2 regions of the Clostridium malenominatum genome follow, and region 1 is predicted to be linked to the other one. Evidence: a T-box and tRNA genes for the amino acid it is inferred to sense, from the RefSeq annotation. Region 1 holds a T-box; the other holds one or more tRNA genes.
The links. The T-box of region 1 lies ahead of tyrS (tyrosine--tRNA ligase). A T-box ahead of a tRNA ligase gene usually reads a tRNA of that ligase, here a tRNA-Tyr.

Region 1 (16,114 bases):
ACATTAGGTTTATCTTTTATTATTGGATGTATAGTAAATTTTATGAGTAGATTTGGAGTGATATAGATGAAGAGATTTAATTTTCATGAGTTAGTATGGTTCATTATACTGTCAGGTTTTACATTTTATTTTTACTATTTATTTTACACAGGGAAGATAGCTATGTATATTGCTCCAAGAATGATGCTTTATGTGAAATTTTCCGTGGGAGTATTTCTAATACTATCCCTATATCAGTTTACTAAAATCTTTACGGTGCAAACAAGAAATAAGATTAATAAAAGTTATATTTTACTTTGGACTACCCTTGTTATTGGAATGACTTCATCTCAAATGGAATTAACCTCAAGCATTGCAGATAAAAGAGGGGTAAATATAAATATCAATAGAAGTGTATCAATGGGTACATCTAATGAAGATATTTATGACGAAGTCTTAATTGAATTTAATGATGATAATTATTTAGAAAGATTATATTCCATAGAAGAGAATATAGAAAAGTATAAGGGTAAAAGGGTATGTATTTCTGGATTCGTATTTAAGGACAAGGGGTTAAACCAGGGAGAATTTGTTGTAGGAAGAATGGTTATGACATGTTGTGCGGCAGATTCTCAAATTATAGGTTTAGTAAGCAAGTGGGAGGAGAGTGAAAATTTAAAAACAGATGAATGGGTGAGAATAGAGGGGGTTATTGAATCAATTTTATATAAAGAGCCATCAGGCAAAGAAATTGAGTTGCCTGCAATTAAAGTTGAAAAGTTAGAAAAAATAGATAGGCCTGATAATGTATATATATACTTTTAATATTTATTAATAAAAGGGGTCAGAAGGGGGAAGTGGTAGTTAAACACTTCCTTCTTCTGCCTTTACTTTGATAAATTTTGACTTACCCACCTGAATAACAAAACTACTATTTGTATCTGATATTGTAAATGAATTAAACTTTTCTCCATCTATTTTTACAGCATTTTGTGTAATAAGTCTTCTGGCTTCCCCGTTACTTTTAGTAATTCCACTCTTAGAGATGATCTTTACAAGGTCAATTTTTCCATCCTGTGCAAAGCAATCAAGGGATAAGGTAAATTCATCTATATCCTCAGGAATAAGATTTTTTTGGAATACAGTCTTAAAATGTTCTTCAGCTATTTCTGCTTCCTTAGCACCACAATATAAAGTTGTTATCTCTTTTGCAAGGCGCATTTTAACATCACGAGGGTTAGTTTCTGGGTTTTCAAGTTCTAGCTTAATTAATTCAACTTCATCTGGGTGAATATCTGTTGCCAGTTCAAAGTATTTAATAATAAGGTTGTCTGGAATAGTCATAGTTTTTTCATAAATTGTAACTGCATTTTCATATATACCGATGTAATTTCCAAGGCTTTTGCTCATTTTTTCAATGCCATCGGTACCTTCAAGCAATGGCATAAATAGGGCTACTTGACTCTCTTGACCAAAATCCTTTTGTAGCGTACGTCCCATAAGAATATTAAAAGTTTGGTCTGTGCCTCCCATTTCAATATCAGCTTTTAGTTCCACAGAATCATAGGCTTGCATTAATGGATAGAAAAATTCGTGTAGTCCAATAGGTTCGCTATTTTTATATCTTTTTTCAAAATCATCTCTTTCAAGTATCCTAGCAACAGTAACTTTCCCTGCAAGTTTTATTACGTCTTCAAAATTCAGTTTTGACAACCACTGACTATTAAATTTAAGATCAGTCTTATTTCTATCAAGTATTTTAAAAATCTGTTCTTCATAGGTTTTTGCATTTTCCAGCACCTGCTCTGTAGTTAATGGTTTACGGGTTTTGCTTTTACCTGATGGGTCCCCAATTTTGCCTGTGAAATCTCCAATTATGATTACTGCACGATGCCCTAAGTCCTGCATTTGCTTGATTTTACGCAGTACAACAGCATGGCCTAGATGTATATCTGGTGCAGAAGGATCAAGTCCAAGCTTAACTACAAGAGGACTATTCGCTTCAATGCTTTTTTGGAGCTTTCCCATTAAATTTTCGTCACTAACAACTTGGTTTACCCCTTTCATAATAATCTTAAACTGTTCTTGTGCACTTTTCATTACTATCATCCTTTCTAAAAATTAATTTGAATATAAAAAAGACCCCTGTTCTCTGCTCTATGCAGAGGACGGGAGTCTTGTGCTCACGTGTTACCACCTCAAATTTATTTACACATCACTGTATAAACCTCATCAGGTACGGCACAAAAGTGCTTATACCCTAGCCATATAACGGTGGCACCCGGCAACAGCCTACTAAGATATAAATCCTTTCAGTGCGCCACTCAGAGATGTATTCAAAATCTGTTTTCTGCCCCTCTCATCAACCGGTAGCTTTCTGTTGAAAACGTATGATTTCTACTTCTTCTCATCGCAGTTTTGTTGTATGGTTGGTAGTTTAGCATTAACATGATGAAATGTCAATAGTAAATTTAAAGTATAAGCTTTTATTTTAAACTACTAATTTGAAAATAGGTCTACTAAAATAAATTTTTTCATATTATTTAAAGATAAGATTTTATAGGAGAATGAATACATGAATTTCAAGAGTTATAAAGAGTTGATAAATAGAATGGAGCAAAACATATATCAACTTAAAAAGATTAGCTTTATGAGCTTTAATATTTATGAAAAAATGTTTTATGACAGCTTGATTAAAGAGGAGCGGTATAGAATTAAGGTTCTAAAAAATTTTATGTATAACATTAATGAAATGGACAACATATATAGAAAAAATGAAAATATGAGGCAACAAAGCTTTACTTTAGAAGAGCTTTTAAAATATGACGGCAAGAATGGTAATAAAGCTTATGTGGCTATTGATGGTGTAGTTTACGATGTAACTTATAATGCGGCTTGGGCAGCTGGAACTCATTTTGGGCTTAAAGCTGGAAGGGATTTAACTAAAGAAATAAACGCTTGCCATAATAAAGAACAAATTCTAAAAGGGCTAGAGCAGGTTGGAATATTAAAAACTGAAGGGAGCAGTGAAAATGCTCAATAATATGTGTCCCGCAGTAAAGAATAAATACGCTACTGCTAAAGAATTAGTTAAGAGAGCAGTTTCTCAAATAGAGATGAAAAATAAGAAAAAGATGAATTTAGTATGGATTGAGGCTGCTGGATGCTCTGGAAATATAATTTCTTTACTAGATGGCTCTGGTCCAAATATGCAGTATTTTTTAACTGATATGGTGAACTTTAAATATAACAATAGCATTATGAAGGCTCAGGGAGAAGAGGCTCAGGAAGAGTTGCTAGCTACCCTTGATACGGAGTTTATTCTTATAGTGGATGGAGCTATATCAACTAAGGATAATGGAGTTTATAATATTGTAGCTAATTATAAAGGGGAAGGGATAACAGGAATGGAAGAAGTAAAAAGAGTTGCACTTAAAGCAAAGTATATACTTGCTGTAGGAACTTGTGCCTCCTATGGTGGAATTTCAGCAGCAAAGCCAAATCCTACTGGTTGCATAAGTGTTTTTGATTATTTAAAAAAAGAAATAAATCGTGAAGCTATAAGAGTGCCAGGCTGTCCAGCTCACCCAGACTGGATTATGGGAACTATAGCTCAATTAATATTATTTGGGGATATAGAACTTGATGAAGATAGAAGGCCTGTTGATTTTTATAGAACGACCATACACGATATTTGCCCTAGAAGATCTTACTTTGAAAAAAGAATATTTGCAAAGTCAGTGGGAGAAAGAACCTGCATGTTTAAATTAGGATGTAGGGGACCTGTTACAAAAACGGATTGCCCTACTAGACAGTGGAATGATTATGTTAATTGGCCTATTGGAGACAATACTCCATGCATAGGATGTGCGTCTAAAGGTTTTCCAGATGGTATGGAGCCATTTGTGAGTATTTAATTTGGAGGGGATGAGGTGGCAGATAAGGTAGTTATTAATCCAGTTACTAGAATAAGTGGATATTTGCAGATAACAGCTTATATAGAAAACAATAAGATTGTAGATGTAGAAAGCCAGGGTATGCTTTTTAGGGGATTTGAAAAGATGCTAAAAGGGAGATCTCCTCTTGATGCTATTTATTTTACAGAAAGAATTTGTGGTATATGTTCTACAGCTCATTCTATGGCTTCTGCTAAGGCTCTTGAAAATGCTTATAATATTGTCCCAGACAGAAATGAAGAAATGATTAGAGATGTACTCCATGGAAGTGAATTTTTGCAAAACCACTTAAGACATTTTTATCAATATGTTCTTCCTGATTATGTTAAGGGATTTAATATAAATCCGCTATATTCAATTACTCATGATGATTTTAGAATACCCAAAAAACAAAGTGAGAGGCTTATAGAAAACTATTTTTCCTCTTTAAATTATAGTAGAAAAGCTCACGAGGCATTAGCTGTTTTAGGGGGAAAGGCTCCTCATAATCACGGGGTTTTTCCTGGAGGGGTTACCGTTAATATAACGGCTCAAAAAATTGTTCAGGTAAAGGCTTTGGTTACAGAAATTAGAGATTTTATTGAAAATAATATGATGGAGGACGTTTTTATATTATCAACTTATTATAATGATTATTTTAATATAGGGAGAGGACCTGAAAATTTAATGACCTATGGACTATTTGACAATTATGGTGAAGATATTTATTATGTATCTCCCGGAGTTATCATAAATGGTAAGAGAGAGGTTTTGGATATTAAAAATATAAATGAAAATATATATAAAGCTTGGTATAAGGCAAAGGAGAATACATTAAATATACAGGATAATAATTGGGAGGTAGATCCTTTTAAAGAGGGGGCATATAGCTTTATAAAAGCTCCAAGGTATAAAGGATATGCAATGCAAGTGGGACCCTTGGCCAGAATGTATATAAGTGGAGAGTATAGAGAAGGAATTTCAACTATGAATAGAATTGTATCAAGAGTATTAGAAGCTAAAAAAATTGCAAACAGTATGTTACAGCTTTTAGATAAAATAATACCTAAAGATAGTACTAATAAGGCCTATACATTGACTAAAAATGCCGTAGGATATGCCTTTATAGATACCACAAGGGGTTCTCTTGGACATTATGTAAATATTGAAGAAAATCAGATTAAAAATTATACAATAATAACGCCTAGTACTTGGAATTTATCCCCTAGGGATTCTAATGGAATTTTTGGTGCTTTAGAGGAAGCACTTATTGGTACCCATGTGGATAATCCTAAGAATACTACTGAAATAGGAAGAATTGTTAGATCCTTTGATCCCTGTGTTTCCTGTGCAACTCATGTTTTAACCAAGGATTCTTCTACAATGAATATAAGGTTGGTGTAGGTATGGGCAAGAAGATTTTAGCTATAGGAAATAGGATAATGAAAGATGATGCTATTGGAGTGTTAATTGGCCAAGAACTAAGAAGTGATTTGGAGAGATTAGGATTTGAGGTTATATTAGGGGAAACTGATACGGACTACTCTTTAAGTTTTATAGAGAATGGAGATTTTATATTTATTTTAGATTGTACGTTGTATGGCATTGAACCAGGCAAAATTTCTATTTTAGATATTAATAATAAGGAAATTTTTTTTGAAAAGGGTTATTCTCAACATCAATTAAGCTTAATAAAACTTTTAAATAGCTATAATTTTCAAAATGTAACTGGCTATATTATTGGCATAGAGGGTGTTGATGTTGATTATGGAGAGGAGTTAAGCAAGGAGCTTTTAGAGAAATTTAATCATATAAAAAGTCAGGTATATCAGAATATAGTTTTAAAGGATTCTATACATAAGGGGGAGTAAAGAGTGCATGACTCATTTTTAATGCAAAATATTTCTTGTGAAATCAAAAAAATTTGTGACGAAAATAATTTAACTAGAGTGGATATAATAGAAATTTCATTTGGACATCAAAGTCACATCACTGAAAAACATCTTTTAGAACATCTTTTAGATTTAAATAAGGATGTTTTACATGAAAATACTCAGGTGAAAGTAAGTTACGAAGATATGGATGAACTTACTGCTGTTATTAAAAAAATTCAGGGAGAAAAAGTATAGATATGAATATTATGAACAATGAAGTGGGTTATACAGTAAAAATACATGGAATTGTTCAGGGAATAGGCTTTAGGCCTTATATTTATAAAAAGGCAAGGGAATTAGATATTAAAGGTTGGGTTAGCAATTGTGATTCTTCTGTAATTATTAATGCTGAAGGCATGAGAAAGAAAATAGAACAATTCCTCATAGAGATTGTAAAGAATCCTCCTAAGCTTGCCAAAATTCAAAAGGTAGAATTAACTGAAAAAGATATAGAGAAATATAAAGACTTTGTCATAAGAAAAAGTATAACTTCAAATATAAAAGCAAAGTTTATTCTTCCTGATATTGCAACATGTGATCAGTGCATAGAAGATATATTTAATAAAAATTCCAAAAGATATAGATATGCTTTTACCAACTGTACTTTGTGTGGCCCAAGATATTCCATAATAAAGCTTCTTCCTTATGATAGGTGTAATACAACTATGAATAATTTTCAAATGTGTTTAGTATGTAATGATGAATACAAAAATCCTGACACAAGAAGATTTCATACTCAACCTACATGTTGTATAGAATGTGGTCCCCAGCTTATTTTAACTGATAGTAAAGGAGAAAACATAAAGTGTTTAGATGAAATAAAAGAATGTGCAAGGCTTTTAAATGATGGAAAAATTTTAGGAATTAAAGGCATAGGGGGATTTCATATAATATGTAATGCCTTCGATAAAGAAGCTGTTTTAGAAATTAGGAATAGAAAGAAAAGAGAACACAAGCCTTTAGCCCTAATGATGAGGGATATTGACCAAGTTAAAGAATATTGTGAAGTTAGCAAAAGAGAAGAAGAAATTCTCCTTAGCAATAAAAGACCTATAGTGCTTTTAACAAAAAAGAAGGGTAATGATATATGCCAAGAGGTTGCACCAGGGATGAATAAATATGGTGTAATGCTTCCCTACACTCCGTTGCATCATTTGCTCTTTAAAGAAGAACTACCACCTCTTGTTATGACCAGTGGTAATATTAGTGGATGTCCAACAGAATACACCAATGAAGGAGCTTTAAAAAATATCTCTAATGCAGTAGACTTTTTTTTATTTAATAATAGAGATATAAACACACCAATTGATGATTCTGTAGTTAAAATAGTAGAAGAAAAAGTCATGATAAGTAGAATGGGAAGGGGATATTCTCCTTACTATGTTGATAGAAAAATAAAAAACAATATATTAGCCTGTGGCGCAGAAGGGAAAAGCAACTTTTCCTTTGCGTTAGATGGAATTGTTTATATGAGTCAATATCTTGGAGATTTAAAAGAGTTAAATGCCTATAAGGAATATATAAAATCTATAACTAATATGAAAAATATTTTCGGGTTTCAGCCAAAGGTTATAGCTTTTGACATGCATCCTAGTTATATGTCTACCTTGTATGGGAAAAGTTTGAATGATGTTGAAGCAAAACTACCTGTTCAGCATCATCATGCTCACATGGCAAGTTGTATGCTAGAGCATCGTATAGTAGATAATGCTATAGGGATAATATACGATGGTACTGGATTAGGACTTGACGGAAATATTTGGGGAGGAGAATTTTTTATTGGAAGTATAAGGGAGTTTAAAAGAGTAGCTCATTTTAAATATACAAAAATTCAAGGAGCAGATTCTGCGAATAGAGATATATGGAAAATAGGGGTAAGTTATTTAAAAAATCTTAAAGATGAAGATGTGCTACGTTTTGGATTAAAGAGAATTGAAAGAGCTTCTGGAAATGATATAAGCAATGTGCTTTCTGCACTAGACCATAATTTAAACTGCTATAAAACCTCCAGTGTAGGTAGATTATTTGATGCTGTATCCTCTATTTTAGGAGTAAGAGAGAGTACAAGTTATGATGGGCAAGGTGCTATTGAACTTGAATGCATTACAGAAGAAAATGTTGAGGAAAGCTATACTTATTTAATAGAGAAAAAAGACAAAACTCATATATTAGATTACTCTTTCATGCTTAAGGATATATTAAATGACATCCAAAAGGAAGTAAATATTTCAAAGATAAGCGCTAGATTTCATAATACCATTGTAAATATGACAGTTGAAATGGCTTGCACAATAAGGGAAGAATTTAAAATAGATAAAGTTATTTTAAGCGGAGGAGTTTTTGAAAATGTATATCTTTTAAAAAATATTTATAAATGTTTGGTTAACAAAGGATTTCAAGTATTTTTTAATGAAAATATACCTATTAATGACAGCGGAATTTCTTTTGGACAAGTTGCTGTGGCGGATGAGATATTAAATGAAAAGGGGATATAATATGTGTCTTGGTATTTGTGGAAGAATAAATAGTGTGAATTTACCTTTTGCATCTATTGATATTAAAGGAATAGAGACCATTGTTAATGTAGAACTTGTAAACAATCCAGCAAAAGGGGATTATATATTAGTTCATGCTGGATTTGCTATTGAAAAAATAGATGAAGAGTATTTTCATTATTTAGATGGGGTTCTAGAAGAAATGTTAAAGGAAGATGATGGACATTAAAGATAATAATAAATTACAAAGAGTAATAAAGAATATAAATAAATATGCAGAGGAAATAGAAATAGATAATATAAACATCATGGAGGTGTGCGGCACCCATACAAATTCAGTAGCTAAGTATGGAATAAGAAGTGTTATTTCCAGCAAAATAAATTTATTATCAGGGCCAGGTTGTCCTGTGTGTGTTACTAGTGAGGACTATATAGATGCTGCTGTATATTTGGCTTCAAAAGACATAACTATACTTACTTTTGGAGATTTGATGAAGGTAAAAGGGAATAACTCTAGTCTTTCTATTGAAAAATCGAAGGGACGAGATATAAGAATACTTTATTCTGTTAATGAAGTTACTAAAATAGCAGAAGAATTATATCCTAAAAATGTTGTGTTTTTAGGAGTAGGTTTTGAAACCACTGCTCCTTTAGTTGCATCTCTAATAAAACAAACTTACTTAAGAAAAATTGAAAACTTATTCTTTTTAACTTCTATAAAAATAATGCCCCCTATACTAGAAAAAATTCTTAGCATTAAAAATAAAAATATTCATGGAATGATTTTGCCAGGAAATGTAGCTATAATAACTGGGGAGAAAAATTTTAAATTTATCCAAGAAAAATATGAAATACCTTCAGTAATATGTGGGTTTAAAGGGGAGGACATATTAGGTGGAATATATTTTTTAGTTAGAGATATTTATAGAAAAAATAAAGGTGAAGGTTACAATGGATTTGAAAATCTATATAGGAAATGGGTAAGTCAACAAGGAAACATGGTGGCTAAGGAGTTAATTAAAGATGTCTTTAAAGTAGAAGATGTAGTATGGAGGGGCATTGGAAAGGTTGAAAATTCAGCATTAGCCATAAATGACAAATACTCATGTACTGATGCGGTGAAAAAGTTTAATTTACAAGATTATTTTCATAAAAACAGTTATATTAAAGACAATTCTAGCTGTAGATGTACAGATGTTCTGCTTGGAAATATAGCTCCTTTTCAATGTAGTCTTTTTACAAAGATATGTAAGCCTGAAAATCCTTATGGGCCATGCATGATATCATCAGAAGGCGCTTGTGCTTCATATTTTAAATACAATTTCATAGGGGAGAGGTTAGGAAAATGAATATAAATACCATTGAGCTTATCCATGGAGAAGGAGGAAAGCATACACAAAAATTAATAGAAGATATATTTTATAAAAATTTTAAAAATGATGTTTTAATACAAAATACAGATTCTGCATTAGTAAACCTTCCTGAAGGGAAGATTGCATTTACAACGGATTCCTTTGTTGTAAATCCTATATTTTTTAAAGGTGGAGATATAGGTAAACTGGCTATCTCTGGAACTATAAATGATTTAACTGCTTGTGGAGCGGAACCAGTATGTTTAAGTGTGGCTTTTATTATAGAAGAAGGTTTTCCTATGGAAGATTTAATTAAAATTGTAACTTCTATGAAGGAAACATGTGAAAAGGCTAATGTAAACATAGTTACAGGAGATACCAAGGTGGTTCCTAAAGGTAAGGTTGATAAGATTTTCATAAATACAACAGGAATGGGAGTTGTTAATGAGTATGAACCTAAACGTATAATATGTGGGGATAAAGTAATAGTAACTGGAACAATTGGAGAGCACGGCACAGCAATAGCTGTAGATAGATATAATTTGAAGGTTAAAGGAAATATAGAAAGCGATTGCGAACCACTGAATTATCTTTTAAACTATTTAAAAAATTATTATAAACATATAAAATTTATGAGAGATCCAACTAGAGGAGGGGTGGCACAAGTACTAAATGAAATATCTAAGCAATGTGATTTAGGGATACATATTTTTGAAAAAAACATTCCTATAAGAGAAGAAGTAAAAGCTATAAATGAAATGTTGGGAATTAATCCACTTTATTTAGCCTGCGAAGGAAGAATGATAATTGTAGTGGATAAAGAGGTTTATATAGATATACTAGATGGATTAGTAAGAGAATGTAACTGTAAGGCTAGGGTTATAGGAGAATTTACAAGTGAATATGAATTTGTATATATTGAGAATGACTTTGGTGGAAAAAGAGTATTGGGAGAACTAGATACTCAAATATTGCCTAGGATATGTTGAAAAATAATATTATACATATAAATTTCTTACACAGAGTTCCATAGCGAGCATATTATGCAATATACATTAAATTATAGAAAGGTTGTTTGCAGTATGGATATGAATGATTTGTTAAAAAATTTGGGCAGTAGTGGCATTCTTGATAATCCAGGAACAAGTGAATTCCTTGGTAGTATGTTAAAATCAGGTGGAGCTGGAGGACTTGGAAGTATAGCATTAATTGCACTGGCAGCAATATTTTTATTAGGCTCAGGTGGGAATGATCAATGCTCATGTTCTTGCAAAAGATGCAGAAGACATAAACATCATCACAAAAGAAGATGTTGTTAAATATAATATAGAATGTATTGGGGTGGCTTGCACCCCAATTTTTATTTTATAATATATGACACATTTACAAATTACATTATACATATTATACTTTGAAATAAATAAAGCTAATTTAAAAGGAGATAATTTATGTTTAAAATAGAGGATTTACTCTCGGAAAACTTTTCGGAATATCCAGAAGAGGTTAGAGAATACTTACAAAGATTCTCAGAAGATTTAAGAGAAGCTTTAAAAGAAGAACTGGTTAAGCACATGGCTGAGGAAATGTTAACAAATATAGATAAGCTTAGTAGTATATTAAATAACGGGCATAAAGGGTATAATAATATGACTACTAGAACATTATTAGATTTATATTTAGAGATTAAAAAAGAAGAGGATTTTATAATGTTACTAGAAAGTTTAAGCAAATAACAAAAAGCACACTTTAAAATAGAAAGGTAAATTACAATGATGAAATTTAAAGAACTGGGACTTAGCGATGATTTAATAAAAATACTAAAAAATCAAGGAATAAGTAATCCAACTCCAATTCAAGAGGAAAGTATAATGTTTATAAAGGATGGCCATGATGTTATAGCAGAGGCACAAACAGGCACAGGGAAAACCTTGGCATTTCTACTTCCTATGTTTCAAAATATGTCTCCTAGTATTGATAAAATTCAAGGGTTAATATTAACTCCTACAAGGGAACTTGCAATTCAAATAACTGAGGAAGCTATGAAGCTTACGGAAGCTAAAGATTTAAATATATTAGCTGCATACGGTGGTAAGGATATAGGATCTCAGCTAAAAAAGCTAAAAAGTAATATTCATTTAATTATTGCAACTCCAGGCAGGCTTTTGGATCACCTTCAGAGAAAAACCATAAATCTTGAAAATTTAAAAACACTAGTATTAGATGAGGCAGATCAAATGCTTCTTATGGGATTTAAAAATGAAGTTGAAACTATTATAAAATATACAGGTAAAAAACGTCAAACCCTTTGTTTTTCAGCAACCATGAATTCAGATGTTAAAAAACTAGCTTATAAATATATGAAAGACCCTAAGGTAGTAGCAATACAAAAGAAAGAAGTAACTCTTGAAAACATAGAACAATTCTTAGTAGAAACCACGGATAGAAGAAAACTAGATGATTTGTGTAAGGTTTTAGATAAGGATAATGCTTTCATGGCTATAATATTTTGTAGAACCAAAAGAAGAGTTGATGAGCTTGAAGTGAAGCTTTATCAAAGAGGGTATAATTGCAAAAAGATACATAGTGATTTAACTCAATCAAAGCGTGAAAGAGTAATGAAAGATTTTAAAAATACAGATATTCAATATTTAATAGCCACGGATGTAGCAGCTAGAGGGCTAGACATAACTGGAGTTAGCCATATATATAATTATGATATTCCAGAAAGTGCTGAAGCTTACATACATCGCATAGGAAGAACTGGGAGAGCAAATGAAAAAGGATATACTTATTTATTTGTAGATCCAAAGGATAAAAGAGGTTTAGATATGATAGAAAAAGGAATTAAGTTTAAAATTCCTATCCAAAGGGATTAAATAGTGTAAACCCCATAGAAGTTAATAGGCTTATATGGGGTTTAACTTTCGCTATGTTTGATAAAATGTTAAATTATTTTTTGCAAAGAAGCTTTGATATTTTCAGTATATACACCACCGTGATAGCAAATTATTTTCTCTATATCATAATCAAGTAGTTTTTTAATGGACATTTTTGCTTTTGCCATATCTAAAGTATAATTTGGGTTTGCAATACAAAGCTTCCCATTTTCTACTACCAGAGCATCTCCAGCAATCAAGGTTTTTGATTCTTTCAAATAAAGGGAAATGTGTCCTGGCATATGTCCAGGAGTAGAAATAATTTCAGTTCCTCCGCACCAAGGAAATACATCCCCATCTTTTACACAAAAACCAACACTTACAGGGATTATTGATTTTAGCAAATTATGAAAGTTTTCAGCATCTGCCTTTTGTTCCTCAGGTAAAGAATCATATAAGGCTTCTGCTTGTTGCAATCTCAAGGATTTTTCTTTTCCACTAATGTATTTTTCATCATCATAAGATGAGATAATTGATACATTTGGATATGTACTCTTAAATTCCGCTAATGCTCCCATGTGGTCAAAATCATGGTGAGTTATAATTATTTTTGTTAATTTATCAAGGTTAAGGCCCCTTGCTTCTGCTGCCATTTTTATCAGGGGGAGAAATTGTGGATACCCGCAATCAATTAAAATCATATCATCTTCATCTTTTAATATGACAGGATAAATCTTATTTATAGCATTGCCAAAATTAAAAGCAACCTCTAAGGTTAAAACTTCATTCATTAAATCACCTCGTTCATTAAATCATGTATTAATTATTATAATACAATAATTACATTGTAGCATTATCAATTATACTTGTAAATTTATTATACATATCTTAAATAAACCATAAAAATGCATAAATATTATTTTATGATTTTTTAAATGATGTATACTAACAATGGAGGGATGATTTAATGAAGTTAATTACACATATTTTAAAACTAATTGTAGTAATTATTTTAGCATTAGGAACTATCGTAGGTTTTTCTTATACAAATTTGCTTCTATCAGGATATAAGGATTATATATTTTATATAATTCCAAGTAGCAGTATGTTTGTAGTCATTGGGATTATAGCTATAGTCATAGCTACCTTTATTAATAGAAAAACATTTTTAAAGTGGGTAAAGATCTTAGCTTCTACACTATGTTTGTTAGGTTTATTTTATAGCTACACAACCTACAAAGTTATAACAGAGGAGAATATAATAGTTCACGATGTTTTAAATTTTAAAGGAAAATTCTACTCATATTCGAATATAGAAGAGATAAATACAGGTATTTTTAGTAAAAGAAAAGATGCAAATTTATATTATCAGTTAAAACTAAAAGATGGTACAAAAGTGGATGTTTTAGATGCAAGTATGTACAGCAAAAGTGAAAATGCAGAAGAAGATCTATATAACTTAGATAGAAAGTTAGTTAAAAGTGGAGTAAATAAAAATATAGAATTAAAAAATCTACAAAAATTCTTGGATCAAAACTATAGTGAAAATTATGTAAAAGATGTTATGAAAATATTAGAACAATAGACTTTTATTTCTATATGTAGTATTGTGGTATAATAATTTCAAAGAATAATATTTTACGGAGGTAGCTATGAAAGTACTATTTATACAATACCCAAAGTGTACCACTTGCATTAAGGCTAAAAAGTGGCTTCAAGAAAATAATGTAGATTTTGAGGATAGACATATAGTTGAAAACAATCCTAAAAAAGAAGAGTTAAAGGCGTGGTTTGAGAAAAGTGGATTGCCTATAAATAAGTTTTTTAATACCAGTGGAAAGCTATATAAAGAAATGAATCTTAAGGATAAAGTTAAAACTTCCAGTGAAGAGGAGCTTTTAGAGATTTTATCTTCTAATGGAATGATTGTTAAAAGACCTATAGTTGTTGGAGAGGATTTTGTTTTAGTAGGATTTAAAGAGGAACAGTGGGAAGAAAAGCTTAAATAATTAAATATTACTGTGTTTTTTATTCCCTTGGACGTAAGTTCGAGGGATTTTTTTGTGCAGGGTGGTGTACAATTAGTTTAATATTTTATTTCATATTCTTAACAATTAAAATAAAAATAGTGTAACCTAAATCTTGGTATATCGTTTATTAAGTGAAGGGGGTGTCTCTATGATAAACAACCAACTGGAGAAGCTATACATTAAATACCATAGGGAACTTTATCTTTATGCATTTTCATTATGTAGAGACCATCACCTGGCACAGGATTTGACTAGTGAAACTTTCTTTAAAGCCATTTTATATATTGATGATAGTGTACAATACATTAAATATTGGCTTTTTAGAGTTTGTAAAAATCTATTCTTGGATTATGCTAGAAAAGATAAAGAGTTCAGCAATGCTGATGGATTAGAAGATATATTGACCATAGAAGAAACACCCTTAGACAAGATAATCAAAAACGATGAAAAAAGGCATCTCTACAACCTGGTTATTAGTCTTCGTCCAGCCTATAAAGAAATTTTAATACTTTATTATTATTGTGACTTTACCCTTAAAGAAATAAGTGAAACAACAGGAATGACAGAGGGGGCTGCTAAGACATTGCTTTTCAGAGCCAGGAAAAAATTAAAAACTGAATTGGAGGGTAAAAATGAAATATAGAGAATTATTGGAAAGGTATAAAAAGGGGTTAGTATCCGAAGAAGAAAGGCAAATGATAGAAGAAGATATAGAAAAATATGAAGCAATAGAAGAACATCTATCGGAAATCATGGATATGGATTTAATTAACCTTACTATATCGAAAGAAAGTGAACAGCATAATGAGGAGACTATAAAAATCAAAAAAAGTGTAAATAGTCGCTTAAGAAAAGTGATATTGACCTCCGTAGCCATAATGATAACTTTGTTAATAGGAATATTTTTTGTAATATCTCCTTTAGTAGATAGCTATTTTTATGACCCAGCAAAGGTTAGTGTAGGTGAAATTAACAGTGATATTAATTTTGATCTATATGCATTAACGGAATTAAATATGCCAGGATATTCCTTAACAAGCGATGTGTATGTTGAAAGACAAGGTTTTGGTGATTATGATATTGGTTTTTTCCTAACAAACCTTTTCACTCAGGAGAAGAATTATATTACTACTAAAATAAAACGTGGTGAAAAAATTAAAAACTATACAGAAATTATTGAAGATACTGGCGTTAATTTTATGTATGTCAAATATCCTATTGGAAATTCAAATCAAATTAATGAGAAAAAACAGCGGGTAATGAACCATGTTATGCAGTTAAATCCTGTTTCCTACGTTTCAGCAAATCTCACCTTTGAAAAAGATTTAACTATGGACGAATTGCGCCAATTGGAAATAAAGTATCCTAACATAGATTTTATTTGGGCAGGTATCAGAACAGCTCCTCATAATGATATGCCTAAAGATTTAATTGGTATTAATCTTATTAGAAGCAATAAGATAATAATAAGGGAAGAAATTGTTGAAGAAAAGTATCCTGCTTTTCATATTTT
Region 2 (16,114 bases), on a different contig from region 1:
ATGCGGAGCGATATTAGGTTTTCTTCCGTATAATTTTAATCCGGCATCTATATTTATGGGAGATACAGGGGCTCAACTACTTGGATTTTTATTAGCCTCAATATCCATTGAAGGGGCAATTAAATCTGCAGCTGCCTTTGCTATTTCGGTACCAATCTTAGCACTGGGTCTACCTATATACGATACTTTATTTGCTATGATTAGAAGAAAGATAAATGGAAAACCTATAATGGAAGCGGATAAGGGCCACTTACACCATAGATTGCTAGACATGGGTTTAACTCAGAGGCAAGCTGTTATAATAATGTACTTAATAAGCGCAATACTAGGAAGTTTTGCAATTTTAGCCATGCAAGTAAGCAGTCAAAGCTCTTATTTTTTATTAGCTATAGTAATGTCTATGCTTGTTATAATTGCTTGGAAATATGGTTTTTTCAAGCATAAAGAATAACTGCCAATAAATTGTGGAGGTAGAGTTATGAATAAAATTAAGGTTATTACTATATTTGGTACTAGACCTGAAGCGATAAAGATGGCTCCTTTAGTTAAGGAGTTAGAAAATATAAGTGAAATCGAAAATAAGGTATGTGTTACAGCGCAGCATAGGGAAATGTTAGATCAAGTTTTAGATTTATTTCATATAATTCCTGATTATGATTTAAATATAATGAAGGACAAACAAAGTCTTACTGGTATTACCACCAGGGTATTAGAAGGATTAAAGGATATATTCGATAAAGAAAAGCCTAACTTAATATTGGTTCATGGAGATACTACAACGACTTTTGCAGGTGCATTAGCTGCTTTTTATAATAAAATTAAAGTGGGTCATGTAGAAGCAGGACTAAGAACCTTTGATAAGTATTTTCCATTTCCAGAAGAGATGAATAGAAAATTAACAGGTTCTATTGCAGATCTGCATTTTGCACCAACTACTACTTCTAAAGAAAATTTATTAAGAGAAGGTGTAGCGGAAAAAGATATTTTTGTAACTGGTAATACTGTAATTGATGCTATGAATTTTACTGTAGAAAAAAATTATGTGTTTCAAAATTCATTATTAAATGAAATAGATTATAATAATAAAAAGATTATAATGGTTACAGCCCATAGAAGAGAAAATTGGGGTAAGGGCATAGAAAATATATGTATAGCATTAAAAGAAATTGTAGCAACCAACGAAGATGTAGAAGTGGTTTATTTAGCACATTTAAATCCATTGGTAAAAGATGTGGTTATAAAGCATTTAGGAAATTTAGATAGAATACACATTCTTCCTCCTTTAGATACAAAAGAAACCCATAATCTAATGAATAAATGTTACTTAGTTATGACGGATTCCGGTGGACTGCAAGAGGAAGCACCTCACTTAGGAAAACCTGTGATTCTTCTAAGAGATGTGACTGAAAGACAAGAGGCAGTAAATGCTGGAACGGTGAAAATTGTCGGAACAAAGATTGAAGATATATTAACAGAAACAAATGGTTTAATTAGGGATTTTTTGAAATATGAAAAAATGAGTAAGGCCATAAACCCTTATGGAGATGGGAATGCTTCTATTAGAATAGCTGAAAGTATCTTGTATTACTATGGTTTCGAGAAGAATAGACCAGAAGATTATAATATAGTATAAACTTTGTGTTTTTTTTAACAACTTTATATTGATAAAATAACAGAATAGGTTTATAATTAAATTGTTGACAAAATAATCAGTTATTTAGTATGAAAAATTTATAATTATAATAATAGGAGGGTTTATTAATGAGAGAAGTAGTAATTGCAAGTGCGGTTAGAACAGCAATAGGAGCCTTTGGTGGAGGATTAAAGGATGTTGCTGCAGCAGATTTAGGAGCTACAGTTATAAAAGAAGCTATAAACAGAGCAGGAATCAAAGGTGAACAAGTTCAAGAAGTTATAATGGGTAACGTTTTGCAGGCGGGACTTGGACAAAACGTTGCAAGACAAGCTGTTATAAAGGCAGGATTACCAAACGAAGTTCCAGCATTTACTTTAAATAAAGTTTGTGGTTCAGGATTAAGAGCTGTTAGTTTAGCTTGCCAAATGATAAAAGCTGGAGATGCTGACGTAATAGTTGCTGGTGGAATGGAAAGTATGTCAAAGGCACCATACATATTACAAACAGCTAGATGGGGACAAAGAATGGGTAATGGACAAATGGTTGATACCATGATAAACGATGGTTTATGGGATGCTTTCAATAACTATCACATGGGAATAACAGCTGAAAATATTGCTGAACAATGGGGATTGACTAGAGAAGAGCAGGATGCTTTCGCAGCAGCTTCTCAACAAAAGGCTGAAAAAGCTATAAAAGAAGGAAAATTTAAAGACGAAATAGTTCCAGTAATGATCCCTCAAAGAAAGGGAGAACCAGTAGCTTTTGATACAGATGAGTATCCAAAGTTCGGAACAACTATAGAAAGTTTAACTAAATTAAAGCCAGCATTCAAGAAGGATGGAACAGTTACAGCGGGTAACGCATCAGGTATCAATGATGGTGCGGCGGCACTAGTTATAATGAGCGCTGACAAGGCTAAAGAATTAGGAATAACACCATTAGCAAAAATTACTTCTTATGGTTCAGCAGGATTAGAACCTTCAATAATGGGATACGGACCATTCCATTCAACAAAGATAGCTTTAGAAAAAGCTAACTTAACTATTGAAGATATTGACTTAATAGAAGCTAATGAAGCTTTTGCTTCTCAGAGTTTAGCAGTAGGAAAAGATTTGAAATTTGATATGGAAAAAGTTAACGTAAATGGTGGAGCTATAGCTCTTGGACATCCAATAGGAGCATCAGGTGCAAGAATACTAGTTACACTTCTTCATGAAATGAATAAAAGAGACGCTAAGAAGGGATTAGCTACTCTTTGTATAGGTGGAGGAATGGGAACAGCTCTTATCGTTGAAAGATAATATATAGTAAATAATAAAAAAGGAAGATAGTTTTCTTTCTAGAAAACTATCTGCCTTTTTTATTTTAAGAAAATTATAGTGTTATAGTTTGTAACATTTTTGCCAAAATATTATATATTGATAATATATTTAGTGAATAAAAAAATCAGATGTGTCTATAATTTAATTTAAAGGGAAAAAATGGATTAAATTATAGGGGGGAAGCTATATCTTAGCGTAATATATGAAAAGTAAGAGATTTATGTTAATAATAAGCGTTATATGCTTAGTTTTTTTAATTTTAAATGTGGATAAGCCTAAGGCAACAGGCTCGGGACTTCTTTTACAAGATATTGTTCAGGAAGCTAAAGGAGACATACAGGAGTGTGGAGTTAAAACAAATTTTATAACTTATGAAGATGACAAAAAGCAAATTCATGATATATTAAAAAAATTAAAAATTGATAAATATAATTATACAAATGTTAGAGAGAATAAGAAAATTTATGGAGTAGAATTCAATAGCGGAAATATAAAAGGATATATTCAAAGTACTAACTATGAAAAATATAATGTAATAACCATAGATTTTATAAAAGAAACAAGTAATTATGATTTGGATGATATGGAAATAGAAATTAGTGAGGCCATAGATAATAGAGGTACAAGTTATTTTAAGTATATAAAGGCTAAAATTTATGAGGATAATTTAAAGGATGTAAATCGTAAAATAAAGGCTCTGTTGAAGAGAGAAGATGCAGAAAATATAAATTCTATAAAAATCGACAATGGATATAGTACGATTGCGTACAGTAAGAAATTTAATCCTATTACAATAGGAGGAAAACTTATAGATTTAAATTATGCGTTATGTAATTACTACTCTGGTAATTATATTATTATTGGAACGCCAGAAATACTTACTTCTTATTAGAAATTTGTAATGGAGGATAATGATGGATAAGATTGTAGTAAAGGGTGGAAAAACCTTAAGTGGAGAAGTTAAAATATGTTCAGCTAAAAATTCTGTTTTACCCATTATAGCAGCTAGTATATTAGGGAATGGGGAATGTATTATAGAAAATGCTCCCATGTTAGAAGATGTTTTTGTAATAAGTGATGTGTTAAGGTCTATTTCCGCAGAGGTTAATATAGACAAAGAAAGCAATAGAATAGCTATAAAATCTTCTGGAATATCGAGCATTGAACCTTCCTGCGATTTAGTAAAAAAATTAAGAGCATCTTTTTTAATTATGGGACCCATGCTTGCTCGGTTTGGAAGAGTTAGAATATCTCTTCCAGGAGGATGTAACATTGGAACAAGGCCTATAGATTTGCATTTAAAAGGATTTACTGCACTAGGGGCAGAGATAAAACTAGGATATGGATATGTTGAAGCTAGAGCAGAGAAACTTATAGGAAGCAATATATATCTGGATTTCCCTTCTGTGGGTGCTACTGAAAATATAATTATGGCAGCTACTATGGCAGAAGGTGAAACTATAATTGAAAATGCAGCAGAGGAGCCTGAAATTGAAGATTTAGCTAATTATCTAAACAAAATGGGAGCTAAGATAACTGGAGCTGGTACAGGGAAGATAAAGATAACTGGGGTAAAAGAATTAAATGGTGTAACTCATAAACCTATATATGACAGAATAGAAGCAGGTACTTTTATGGTAGCAGGTGCAATAACTAAAAGTAGAATTAAAATTATAGGAGTTAATGAGGAACATTTAAAACCCGTAATTGCAAAGCTTACGGAGATGGGAGTAGTAATTGAGGTTGAAAAGGATGTTTTAATATTAGATGGAAGAAGAGAGTTAAAACCAGTGGATATAAAAACTATGCCTTATCCAGGGTTTCCAACAGATATGCAATCTCAAATGATGGCACTGCTTGCTTCTGTTAATGGTACCAGTGTTATAACAGAAACCATATTTGAAAATAGATTTATGCATGCACCAGAAATGAAGAGAATGGGAGCAAACATCAAAATTGATGGTAGAAGTGCTGTAATAGAAGGTACAGATAAACTTACAGGATGCCAGGTAAAAGCTACGGATTTAAGAGCTGGGGCTGCATTAATACTTTGTGGTCTAGCAGCTGAAGGAGTTACAGAGGTTATGGAAATTTATCATGTGGATAGAGGTTATGTAGCCATAGAAGAAAAGCTAAAAGCTCTAGGGGCGGAAATATATAGAGTGTAATAATAAAAAAGGTTTTCTCATATATTTATAAAGAAATAACTTAAGCTTAAAAAGGAGAAAACCTCTATGAAAAAAAATAATACATTTTTTTATTTATGCACGTTATTAATAACGGTTTTTTTATTTATTACCTTCACTACTATATTTTCATATTTTATGCTAAGGGAAGGTAATAAAGCTTCAGCTATAAAAGAGTTTGAAGTAAAGGAGCAAGAAATAACTTTAAAAACAAGAGATAAGCTAAAAATAAGGGTATACAGAACAAAAACTAAAACCATAGAAGAAATGGACATAGAAGAATATATTAAAGGAGTAGTGGCAGCGGAAATGCCGGCAGAATTTAACATTGAAGCTTTAAAGGCTCAAGCGGTAGCAGCGAGAACTTATGCCTTAGCCCATATGGAGTCTGTTGGAGGAAATGGATGTGGACAAATTAATGAAGGTGATATCTGTGATACAGTACATTGTCAAGCCTATATATCTAAGGAAGATAGATTTAAGGCATGGCCTGAAAGTAAAGGAAATGAGTATTGGAGTAAAATTGAAGAGGCTGTTTTAAAAACAAAAGAAGAAGTAATTGTATATAACAACAGTATAGCTAAGGATATATATTACTTTGCTGTAAGTGGTGGAAAAACTGAAAGCTCAGAAGAGGTGTTTTCCCAATCGGTTCCTTATTTGCAAAGCGTAGAAAGCACTGGAGAAGAAGTTGCCCCAAAGTTTACATCAAGTTTAAGATATACTAATGCTAACTTTGTTAAGATGATTAATAGCTATTACCCCAACTCAATTACCTCTTCTAGTAATTTGAAAAATAATATTAAAATAAAAAATAGAACTTCAGCAGGCGGAGTAAAGGAATTACAAATAGGCAAAACCACAATAACTGGAACAAAATTTAGAAGTATTATGGGACTGAACTCTACTAATTTTAGTTTTGTTTTTAATGGAAACACTGTAGAGATAATATGTAAGGGATATGGGCATGGGGTAGGAATGAGTCAATGGGGAGCAAATTCTTTGGGGAAAAATGGGAAGGACTATAAATATATAATAAGTCACTATTATAAAGGTGTTCAAATAGGAAAATACACGGAATTATAGAAAATAAGCTGTCAACTAAACATTAGTCGACAGCTTCTTTTCTTTTAAGTCAAAATAAGTAAAAAAATATAGAAATAAATAGAAATAAATTTATATAAAATATGTATTTTTTACTATGTACTGGACAAACTACAAAAAGGAGGTGTTCATATGGATAAAAAATTCTCTAAAAGATTTTCAAACTTTATTAAAAGGGAGGGGTTTTATGTAATATTATTCCTATGCCTATGCATTTTAGCTACGGTAGCAGTTTTTGTATCTAGGAATACAGGAAAAGGGAACTTATCATCTAAGGATCCTAATATTGTAAATGATACAGGAATAGAAATAGGTGAAATTACAGAAAAACCTTATGAAGATTTTGATAATGCTCTTCAAGTTAGAAATGACAAAGATCGAGCTGAGGTAACTGAGAATAAAACAGAAGAGGATAAAGTTTCAGAAGTTACTACAACTGTAAGCACAAAGTTTATAAAACCGGTAGAAGGAATTTTAGCAAGAGCTTACTCTGAAGAGCCAGTATTTTGGAAATCCACTAATAGCTATAGACCAAACTTTGGTATGGATATAAAATGCGAAGTTGGCAAACCAGTAATGGCTGTTATGGAAGGTAAAGTAGAAAGTATTGAAAATGATAGCATAGATGGAGTGCAAGTTATTATAAACCATCAAAATGGACTAAAAACCATTTATGCTAACTTGGATTCAAAAGTATCAATAAGCAAAGGTCAAAATGTAAAAAGAGGAACTAAAATAGGAAGTGTAGGAAAAACTACTATAAGAGCATCCTATGAAAGTTACGGAGATCATTTGCACTTTGCTGTAATGAATAATAATGAATTCGTAAATCCATCAAAATACATACAGTATTAAGGTAAAGACTAGCCATTTTCCTCATTTACATGAGGAAATGGCTTACCAAATGTAATTTAAGATTGTGTAAAAGCATATTTATAAATAGATAAGATTAAGGAGGCAGCACTTTGAAGGACTATATTGAGGAAAGAGTATTGGAAGTAGCAAATTATATAATAAGCTCAAAAGCTACTATTAGAAAAACAGCAAAGGTATTTGGAGTAAGTAAAAGCACAGTTCATAAAGATATGACTGAGAGATTACCGAAAATAAATCCCGAAATTGCCAATGAAGCCAAAATTATAATGGATTACAATAAATCTGAAAGACATATAAGAGGTGGAAAAGCTACCAAAATGAAGTACAAGACTATTGAAGGATAGACACATTCCTATTATAATTGAATTATATGGTATTGATAAGGAATAATTCAATAAAAATATAACGAAAGAGTAGGAGTGAATAATAGGGATGTTTTTCTTCAATATTGGAACAGATATGGGGATAGATTTAGGAACTGCAACAGTGTTAGTGTTCATAAAAGGAAAAGGTGTTGTATTAAAGGATCCTTCAGTGGTGGCTATAGATAAAAGCAAAAATAAAGTTTTAGCCGTTGGGGAAGAAGCTAGGCAAATGATAGGTAGAACTCCAGGTAACATAGTGGCAATAAGGCCACTAAAAGATGGAGTTATATCAGACTATGATCTAACAGAAAAAATGCTTAAGTATTTTATAAGAAAAGTGTGTGGAAAAAGAAAGATTGTATCACCAAGAGTTGTAGTATGTATTCCTTGTGAAGCTACAGGAGTTGAAAAAAGAGCCGTAATAGATGCTGCAAAAAATGCAGGAGCTAAAAAAGTATTTCTAATTGAAGAGCCTTTAGCGGCGGCTATTGGGTCAGGCCTTGACATAACAAAGGCTAGTGGAAGTATGGTAATAGATATAGGAGGAGGAACTACAGACATTGCTGTTATATCCTTAGGAGGAATAGTTGTTAGAGCTTCTATAAAAATAGCTGGAGATAAGTTTGATGAAGCTATAATAAGATACATAAGGAAAAAACATAAGTTAATGATAGGAGAAAGAACAGCAGAGGATTTAAAAATTAATATTGGCTCAGCTTATAAAAGAGATGAAGAAATAAGTATGGAAATAAGAGGAAGAGATTTAGTTACGGGCCTTCCTAAAAATATAACAGTGTCTTCTGAAGAGATGAGAGAGGCTTTAAGTGAGCCAGTAAATGCTATAGCAGAATGCACACATTCGGTATTGGAAAAAACTCCACCTGAACTAGCAGCTGATATAGCAGATAAAGGTATTGTAATGACTGGTGGGGGAGCTTTATTAAATGGTCTTGATAAACTCATACAAGAAGTTACAAAGGTTCCTGTCTATGTAGCAGAAGATGCAGTTTCATGTGTGGCTTTAGGTACAGGTAAGGTTTTAGATTTTGTGGATAAGCTAGACTTAAGTATGACAAACGATGATATAAACTTAATGAATTAATAATGAATTAACAAAAAGCAAAGTGATTAACTCTTTGCTTTTTTTGATTCATATCCAAGAAATAGTGCTTGTGTTATTGCGTTAGCTAGCTTGAATATAAAATCTAATCTTATTCTAGTATTGCTAAATATATTATTTTCCGAAGAATCTACGATTGCTATTATAGAGGATTCACCTACAGGAGGGAGTTTTTTGCCAACGCCTTTCCCAGGTTGAATTGGACAATCTCTTGCATGTATTTCACCTATATTATTCTCATGACCTAGGCAGGCATCTATGGCAATAATCTTTGCATTAGGGTGAGCATATTTAATTTCTGTTAGTTTCCTATCAATATTTAAAGCATGTATAGGATCGGAGATTGTTCCATATATAGGAAGAGGGAAATTCTTTTCGGTTAAAAATGTACCTACTAATGGACCTAAGCTATCTCCTATACATCTATCAGTACCTATACATACTATAACTGTATTAACATCAACATAATTGCATATAAAATTGCCTATCTTATAAAAACAAGCCTGGTCTTTATAATGTGCTCGAATTATATTCAAATAGCCACACCTCCCTAATAATGTATATGAGAGAGGGTGGCTTAATATTAATATAATTAACTAAAACTTACTTTTGTCCCAAATATTTAGCTGTTCTATGTTCATCAAAGCTCCTAGTAGATGGTCTTTTAATCCGGGAATGTCCTTCTCTAGTGCATAGGTTAAATCCTTCATGTATTGTCTTTTAGTAAGTCCATTTGCAGGACAAGGATTGTGTATTATAGGAAACTCATATTTTGCTGCAGTGCTTTTAATTTCTAATTCATCTATATACACCATAGGTCTTATGACGGTTATATCTTTTCTGCTTAAATAGGTTTTAGGTGAGAAACTATTTATTCTGCCTTCATAGAACATAGACATCAATAGAGTTTCTATAGCATCATTTTTATGATGACCTAAGGCTATTTTAGTGCAACCTAGATCTTTTGCTTTTTCATTTAATACTCCTCTTCTTAAATTAGCACATAAAGAGCAAGGATTTTTTTCTTTTCTAATATCAAAAACTATTTCTTTAATATTAGATTCTATCAAATAAAATGGAACATTTAGTTCATTGCATAACTTTTCTAATGGTGAGAAATCTGCACCTGTTTTAGGATCAATAGTAATAACAATTAATTCAAAGGGTTCTGGAGAAAAAGTTCTATACCTACTTAACAAATGTAGTAAAGTAAGACTATCTTTACCTCCAGATAAGCCTATTGCAACTTTGTCCCCACTTTCTATTAATTTAAAATCATTTACAGCTCTTCTTAATTTGCTTAGAAGTTTTTGCATAGTTATCTCCTTATCAGCTTTCGAATATTCTACTAGCATTATAATATAAAGTTATAAACAAATAAAGAATATAATTATATTAAATGCATTAATTTGAAGAAATGTGAAGGAAATAAGAGTAATATAGAGTAATAATCGTTACATTGCCCATAATGGCTGTTTTCGAGGTTGAATTTTATTAAATAAGAATGTATACTATTGCTTGTTAACAAATTAAGAATATTAATAATGAAATGTGCTGGCATGGCTCAACGGTAGAGCAGCTGACTTGTAATCAGCAGGTTGTAGGTTCGATTCCTATTGCCAGCTCCACAAATGGAAGTGTTCCCGAGTGGCTAAAGGGGGCAGACTGTAAATCTGTTGGTAGTACCTTCGATGGTTCGAATCCATCCACTTCCACCAATTTTAATTAATATTTTTAGATTGTTAAGTTATTAAATATGCTGGCATGGCTCAACGGTAGAGCAGCTGACTTGTAATCAGCAGGTTGTAGGTTCGATTCCTATTGCCAGCTCCATATATGGAAGTGTTCCCGAGTGGCTAAAGGGGGCAGACTGTAAATCTGTTGGTAGTACCTTCGATGGTTCGAATCCATCCACTTCCACCAAAAAAAGACACTGTTGATAGTGTCTTTTTTATTTTGATTAAGTAAAAAATTCCCCGTTGACACGGTAATGAGGTTATGCTATAGTTTTTAGAGTAAAATAGAATAAAAAGCTCTTATCAAGAGAGGTGGAGGGAAATGGGCCCTATGAAACCCGGCAACCAGCTATTATGCTAAGGTGCCAATTCCAGCAGATAATATCTGCAAGATAAGAGAAAAGGAACATTGTTACCTCTTCTTATCGAAGGGGTTTTATTTTTATAAAAATTAAATTGGAGGGTAAAAAGATGAGAAAATTGTTTACTTCAGAATCAGTAACAGAAGGGCATCCAGATAAGATATGTGATCAGATTTCTGACTCGGTGTTAGATGCTATACTTGAAAAAGATCCTAAAGGAAGAGTAGCTTGTGAAACTACAGTAACTACAGGGATGGTTTTAGTTGTTGGAGAGATAACAACTAATTGTTATGTAGACATTCCTAAAATTGTTAGAGAAACTATAGAATCCATAGGTTACACAAGAGCTAAATATGGCTTCGATAGTGATACTTGTGCTATATTAACATCAATTAATGAACAATCACCAGACATTGCCATGGGAGTAAATGAATCCTTAGAATCTAAAAAAGGAGAAAAGGATGTAGAAGAAGCTATAGGTGCTGGAGACCAAGGTATGATGTTTGGATTTGCTACAAATGAAACTCCGGAATATATGCCAATGCCAATAGCTACTGCTCACAAACTTGCTAGAAAGTTATCAGAAGTTAGAAAAGATGGTACACTTTCATACTTAAGACCAGACGGAAAAACTCAGGTTACGGTAGAGTATGAAGATGGAAAGCCAGTTAGAATAGACACTATAGTAGTATCTACCCAACATAGTCCAGAGGTTACTAGGGAAGAGATAGAAAAAGATATACTAAAATACGTAGTTAATGAAGTGGTTCCTCAAGAACTCCTAGACGAAAATACAAAATACTATATAAATCCAACGGGAAGATTCGTTGTAGGTGGACCTCAAGGAGATGCTGGCTTAACAGGAAGAAAAATAATAGTTGATACCTATGGAGGATATGGAAGACACGGTGGTGGAGCTTTCTCAGGAAAAGATCCTACAAAGGTTGATAGATCCGCAGCCTATGCAGCAAGATGGGTAGCTAAAAATCTAGTTGCCGCTGGAGTGGCAGATAAAATAGAAATCCAATTAGCTTATGCTATAGGAGTTGCAAGACCAGTTTCTATTGCTGTAGATACTTTTGAAACAGGAAAAATATCAGATGATAAAATAGTAGATATAATAAACAAAACATTTGATTTAAGACCTGCGGCTATAATTAATTATTTAGATTTAAGAAAACCTATTTACAAGCAAACTGCTGCATATGGTCACTTTGGAAGAACAGATTTAGATCTTCCATGGGAAAGATTAGATAAAGTTGAAGAAATAAAAAAATATTTATAAAATATACGAAAAAAAGGAGGGGTTTTAAATAACCTCTCTTTTGTTTGTATAAGGAAATAATATGGTATAATATAAATTAAATTAACAATTTAGGAGAGGTTTTATGGCAGAGATACAGGGAAGTGTGGAAGCTATTGTTTTTAAAAATGATGAAAATGGATATGTGGTAGCTAGGATAAAAGAAAAAAATAAACTAATAACCATTACGGGATGTATACCCTATATAATTGAGGGCCAAGAATTAAATCTAATAGGGGAATGGGTCACTCACCCTCAATTTGGGGAGCAATTTAAAGTTGACATTAGTGAGGAAAGCTTGCCAAATACAACAAAGGGTATAGAAAGATATCTAGCTTCAGGAGTAATATCTGGCATAGGACCTGTAACTGCGAAAAAAATGGTAGAAATTTTTGGAGAGGAAACCTTTAATGTTTTAGAAAATAATATTGAAAGGTTAAAAGAAATAGAAGGCATAGGAGATAAAAAAATAGCTACTATCCAGGAATCCTTTAATAAACAAAGAGAGCTAAAAAATGTAATGATGTTCTTCCAAAATTACGGAGTAACCACTAATCAATGTTTAAAAATATATAAGAAATACAAAAATGATTCTATAAGAATAGTTAAGGAAAATCCATATATTTTAACAGAAGATATAGCTGGCTTTGGCTTTAAAACTTCTGATAAGATTGCTCGTAATTTAGGGATAGAATTAAACTCTCCTTTTAGAATTAGCTCTGGAATAAAATATATTATAAATCAGTTTTGTGGTTTAGGTAATACCTGTATGCCATATAATAGACTTGTAAAAGAAGCCATAGAAATTCTTGGAGTTGCTGAGGAACACATAAAAGAAAGCTTAATATATAATGCTTATGAAGGTAAGATTAAAATAGAAGAATGTAATGGAGAACAATATGTTTTTACCATACCCTATTTTTATTGTGAGTTAGGTGTAACAAAAAAAATTCTTACACTTTCTTTGTGTAACTTTAATAAACTAGAAATAGATGTGGATGATGAAATTAATAAATTTGAAAAAGATAATCAAATTAAATTTGCACCCTCTCAGAAGGAAGCTATAAAAGGAGCTTTAATAAGTGGGATAGAGATAATTACAGGGGGGCCAGGTACAGGAAAAACTACTATAATAAATTGTATAAGCCAAATATTTGAAAAGTATGGTATGACAGTTTTTATGGCAGCACCTACAGGAAGAGCTGCAAAAAGAATGAGTGAAGCTACAGGAAAGGAAGCCAAAACCATACATAGATTATTGGAGATGGGTATGAGTGAAGAAGAGGAGCTTTTTACAAAAACAGAGGAGTCTCCCTTGCAGTGTGACGTTATAATTGTAGATGAAGCCTCTATGATAGATATACTACTAATGCACAATTTATTAAAGGCCATATCACTAGGTACAAGACTCATAATAGTGGGAGATGTAGACCAGCTTCCCTCTGTAGGTCCTGGTAATGTTTTAAGAGATTTAATTGAAAGTAATTGTGTAAAGGTAGTAAAATTGAAAGATATATTCAGGCAATCCTCGAAAAGTATGATAACCCTTAATGCTCATAAAATTAATAATGGTGAAATGCCAGTACTAAATGAAAAGGATAAGGACTTCTATTTTATAAATGGTGAAGAGGGAACAGTAATTCTAGACACCATAGTAGGACTTATAGATAAGAGACTTCCAACCTTTAATAAAAGTTGGGATAAACTAAAACATATTCAAATATTAACTCCTATGAGAAAAGGAGTTTTAGGGGTAGACAATTTAAATGAAAAACTTCAACAGGTATTAAATCCTAAGTCGCCTAATAAGAAAGAAAAAGAATTTAGAGAAATGTTATTTAGAGTGGGCGACAAAGTTATGCAAATAAAAAATAACTATTCATTAAAGTGGAAAAGAATAGCTGGATTTGGGGAAAATGAAGGAATAGGTATATTTAACGGAGATATGGGCTATATAGAAGATATAGACGAAGAAAAAGATGTCATTACAGTAATTTTTGATGAAGAAAGAAAAGTTATATATGAAAGCATGTATTTAGATGAATTAGAATTAGCTTATGCTATAACCATACATAAAAGCCAGGGTAGTGAGTTCCCGGTGGTGGTAGTTCCAGCTTTTATGGGGCCGCCATTGCTTATGAATAGAAATTTACTATATACAGGTATAACTCGTGCAAAAAGTTTAGTTGTAATAGTAGGGTCTTTAAAGTCTATAAAGTTCATGATTGATAATAATAAAAGTTTTGAAAGATATTCCTTATTAAAATGGAGAATAGAAAACATCATGAATGCCGTAGATTAAAACTTAAATATATTGGAGTGTATAACGTATGTTTATAAATAAAATTCCTAAGTCTTATTCAGAAAGAGAAGGAATAGTTGAACAAATTTCAAATTGGGTATTTTCAGGAGAACAGTTTTTAAATATTGTAACTGTTCCTAACAATTCTTCTTTTGTTCTAACTAAGGCAATAGCGAACTTTTTAAGCTTAAATAAAAAAGTTTTATATATAACCAATGAAAAAGAAGAGAGTATTGATTTATTTAGAAATTTAAAAAGAAGAGCTATACCAAGAAACTATGGTTATTTAAGAAATGCAGCTATAGAAATTAATAAAAATTTAATAGTGTGTAATTGTGAAAATGCTTTAAGATTAAGAAATAAGTATGATTTGGTAATTTATGATGATATACGAAGCTTACCTATATATAACAAGTATGAAATTATTGATATAATGGCTAAATGTTCTTCGGATAATGGGAAATTAATTTCCTATTCCATAGAAGGAATTTTCAATAAGAAAAGAGAAATAAATCTTCCTGTTATGGAAAGTGCATTGCCATTGGTAGAACCTAGAGTAATAACTACTAAAATAGATTTAAATACAGATATACCCTATACTATTTATGAATATTTAAAATGGTGGCTTAAGCTGGAAAAGAGAGTGGTAATATATGTTCCTGATGAAGAAAGTGTAACCAATGTTTGTAATTATATAAGCAAGTATTGCAAAGGTCTAGCGAATAATATAATTTCCTACTATAAGAGTGAAAGGGATGAAAAGCCTTTATTAACCTTCAATAAATACAATAAAGGTATATTAGTAACAAATGATTTAAAGGAAAAATTAAGAGGAGTTTACAGGGGAAGAGAAGTCAATGAGATGATATTTTTTGCAAATAATAGTTTGTTTGATTATAGAAAGCTTGCATATCTTTGTGGTGAAGAAGCCATAAATAATATGAAAAGCAAAGAAATTATATTTGTAGCCAATGAAGAAACAGAACATATGGATAGGGCAAAAAATATTATAAGAAATTTCAATAAGGAAGCTTGGGAGATGGGATTATTAAATATTTAAAAGATATATTTGATAATGTACTCTCTGTACTTTTTAGTGAAGAAGAACAATGCCCTTTGTGTGAAAAAGTTGTAGAGAAAACTTCTCTTTGTCTTGCATGTAGGAATAAAATCGACTCCATTAATGAAGTCTTTGTAATAAGTGGAGAGGAATATAGTTTTAAAGGATATAGTGTAGGAGTTTATTCAAATGCTATGGTTGGAATGATTAAAAGATTTAAATATAGTAGAGATTTTCAGTGTGGAAGAGCTTTAGGAGAACTGTTAAAAGAAAAAATTTTACACATTAATATAGAGTCTCCTATATTAACCTTTGTGCCTATGAGTAGTAAATCCTATAAAAAAAGAGGATATAATCAAAGTGAATATTTAGCAAAGGTTGTTGGAAGAGAATTAAATATCCCTGTGGTTAACACTCTATACAAGTGCAAGGAAACTTTAGATCAGATTGGATTAAATGGAAGTGAAAGATGGAGTAATGTTGATGATTCCTTTAAGTTAAATGAAGGAATTAAAATTAAGAATAGGAAAATAATAATAATAGATGATGTAATTACAACAGGTGCTACTGCCTATAATTGTGGAAAAGAGTTAATGAAAAATGGAGCAAAGGAAATAAATATATTGACTGTTGCCAAAAGTAATGTATAATAGTTATGTTAAGTTAGGTTTGTGATTGAAAATCGATGCCAGTCGCAGGCGAAACGATCCACGTAAGTTAAATAAAATGTTTAATGAGC

Region 2: it has a tRNA-Tyr gene. The T-box ahead of tyrS (tyrosine--tRNA ligase) is inferred to sense a tRNA for this amino acid. The anticodon was not compared.

What each region holds. Positions count from the first base shown of each region.
Region 1 is NZ_BAAACF010000001.1:1,010,435-1,026,548, forward strand. Features, by position in the region: gene ABDZ69_RS05025 (permease) at 1-66, shown strand, start outside; gene ABDZ69_RS05030 (TIGR03943 family putative permease subunit) at 67-804, shown strand; gene tyrS (tyrosine--tRNA ligase) at 844-2,079, opposite strand; T-box leader at 2,141-2,402, opposite strand; gene ABDZ69_RS05040 (cytochrome b5 domain-containing protein) at 2,555-3,022, shown strand; gene ABDZ69_RS05045 (hydrogenase small subunit) at 3,012-3,896, shown strand; gene ABDZ69_RS05050 (nickel-dependent hydrogenase large subunit) at 3,912-5,318, shown strand; gene ABDZ69_RS05055 (hydrogenase maturation protease) at 5,321-5,785, shown strand; gene ABDZ69_RS05060 (hypothetical protein) at 5,789-6,043, shown strand; gene hypF (carbamoyltransferase HypF) at 6,055-8,343, shown strand; gene ABDZ69_RS05070 (HypC/HybG/HupF family hydrogenase formation chaperone) at 8,327-8,572, shown strand; gene hypD (hydrogenase formation protein HypD) at 8,559-9,692, shown strand; gene hypE (hydrogenase expression/formation protein HypE) at 9,689-10,684, shown strand; gene ABDZ69_RS05085 (hypothetical protein) at 10,784-11,014, shown strand; gene ABDZ69_RS05090 (hypothetical protein) at 11,144-11,428, shown strand; gene ABDZ69_RS05095 (DEAD/DEAH box helicase) at 11,465-12,571, shown strand; gene ABDZ69_RS05100 (MBL fold metallo-hydrolase) at 12,640-13,362, opposite strand; gene ABDZ69_RS05105 (hypothetical protein) at 13,539-14,156, shown strand; gene ABDZ69_RS05110 (arsenate reductase family protein) at 14,224-14,580, shown strand; gene ABDZ69_RS05115 (RNA polymerase sigma factor) at 14,750-15,244, shown strand; gene ABDZ69_RS05120 (anti sigma factor C-terminal domain-containing protein) at 15,234-16,114, shown strand, end outside.
Region 2 is NZ_BAAACF010000003.1:349,833-365,946, reverse strand. Features, by position in the region: gene ABDZ69_RS13600 (glycosyltransferase family 4 protein) at 1-451, shown strand, start outside; gene wecB (non-hydrolyzing UDP-N-acetylglucosamine 2-epimerase) at 479-1,633, shown strand; gene ABDZ69_RS13590 (acetyl-CoA C-acetyltransferase) at 1,762-2,940, shown strand; gene ABDZ69_RS13585 (YwmB family TATA-box binding protein) at 3,164-3,853, shown strand; gene murA (UDP-N-acetylglucosamine 1-carboxyvinyltransferase) at 3,876-5,129, shown strand; gene spoIID (stage II sporulation protein D) at 5,196-6,233, shown strand; gene ABDZ69_RS13570 (peptidoglycan DD-metalloendopeptidase family protein) at 6,384-7,106, shown strand; gene spoIIID (sporulation transcriptional regulator SpoIIID) at 7,217-7,471, shown strand; gene mreB (rod shape-determining protein) at 7,560-8,594, shown strand; gene yyaC (spore protease YyaC) at 8,621-9,148, opposite strand; gene ABDZ69_RS13550 (tRNA 2-thiocytidine biosynthesis TtcA family protein) at 9,209-9,928, opposite strand; tRNA gene ABDZ69_RS13545 (tRNA-Thr) at 10,166-10,240, shown strand; tRNA gene ABDZ69_RS13540 (tRNA-Tyr) at 10,246-10,330, shown strand; tRNA gene ABDZ69_RS13535 (tRNA-Thr) at 10,371-10,445, shown strand; tRNA gene ABDZ69_RS13530 (tRNA-Tyr) at 10,451-10,535, shown strand; SAM riboswitch class I at 10,646-10,747, shown strand; gene metK (methionine adenosyltransferase) at 10,820-11,995, shown strand; gene recD2 (SF1B family DNA helicase RecD2) at 12,099-14,315, shown strand; gene ABDZ69_RS13515 (hypothetical protein) at 14,344-15,375, shown strand; gene ABDZ69_RS13510 (ComF family protein) at 15,348-16,025, shown strand.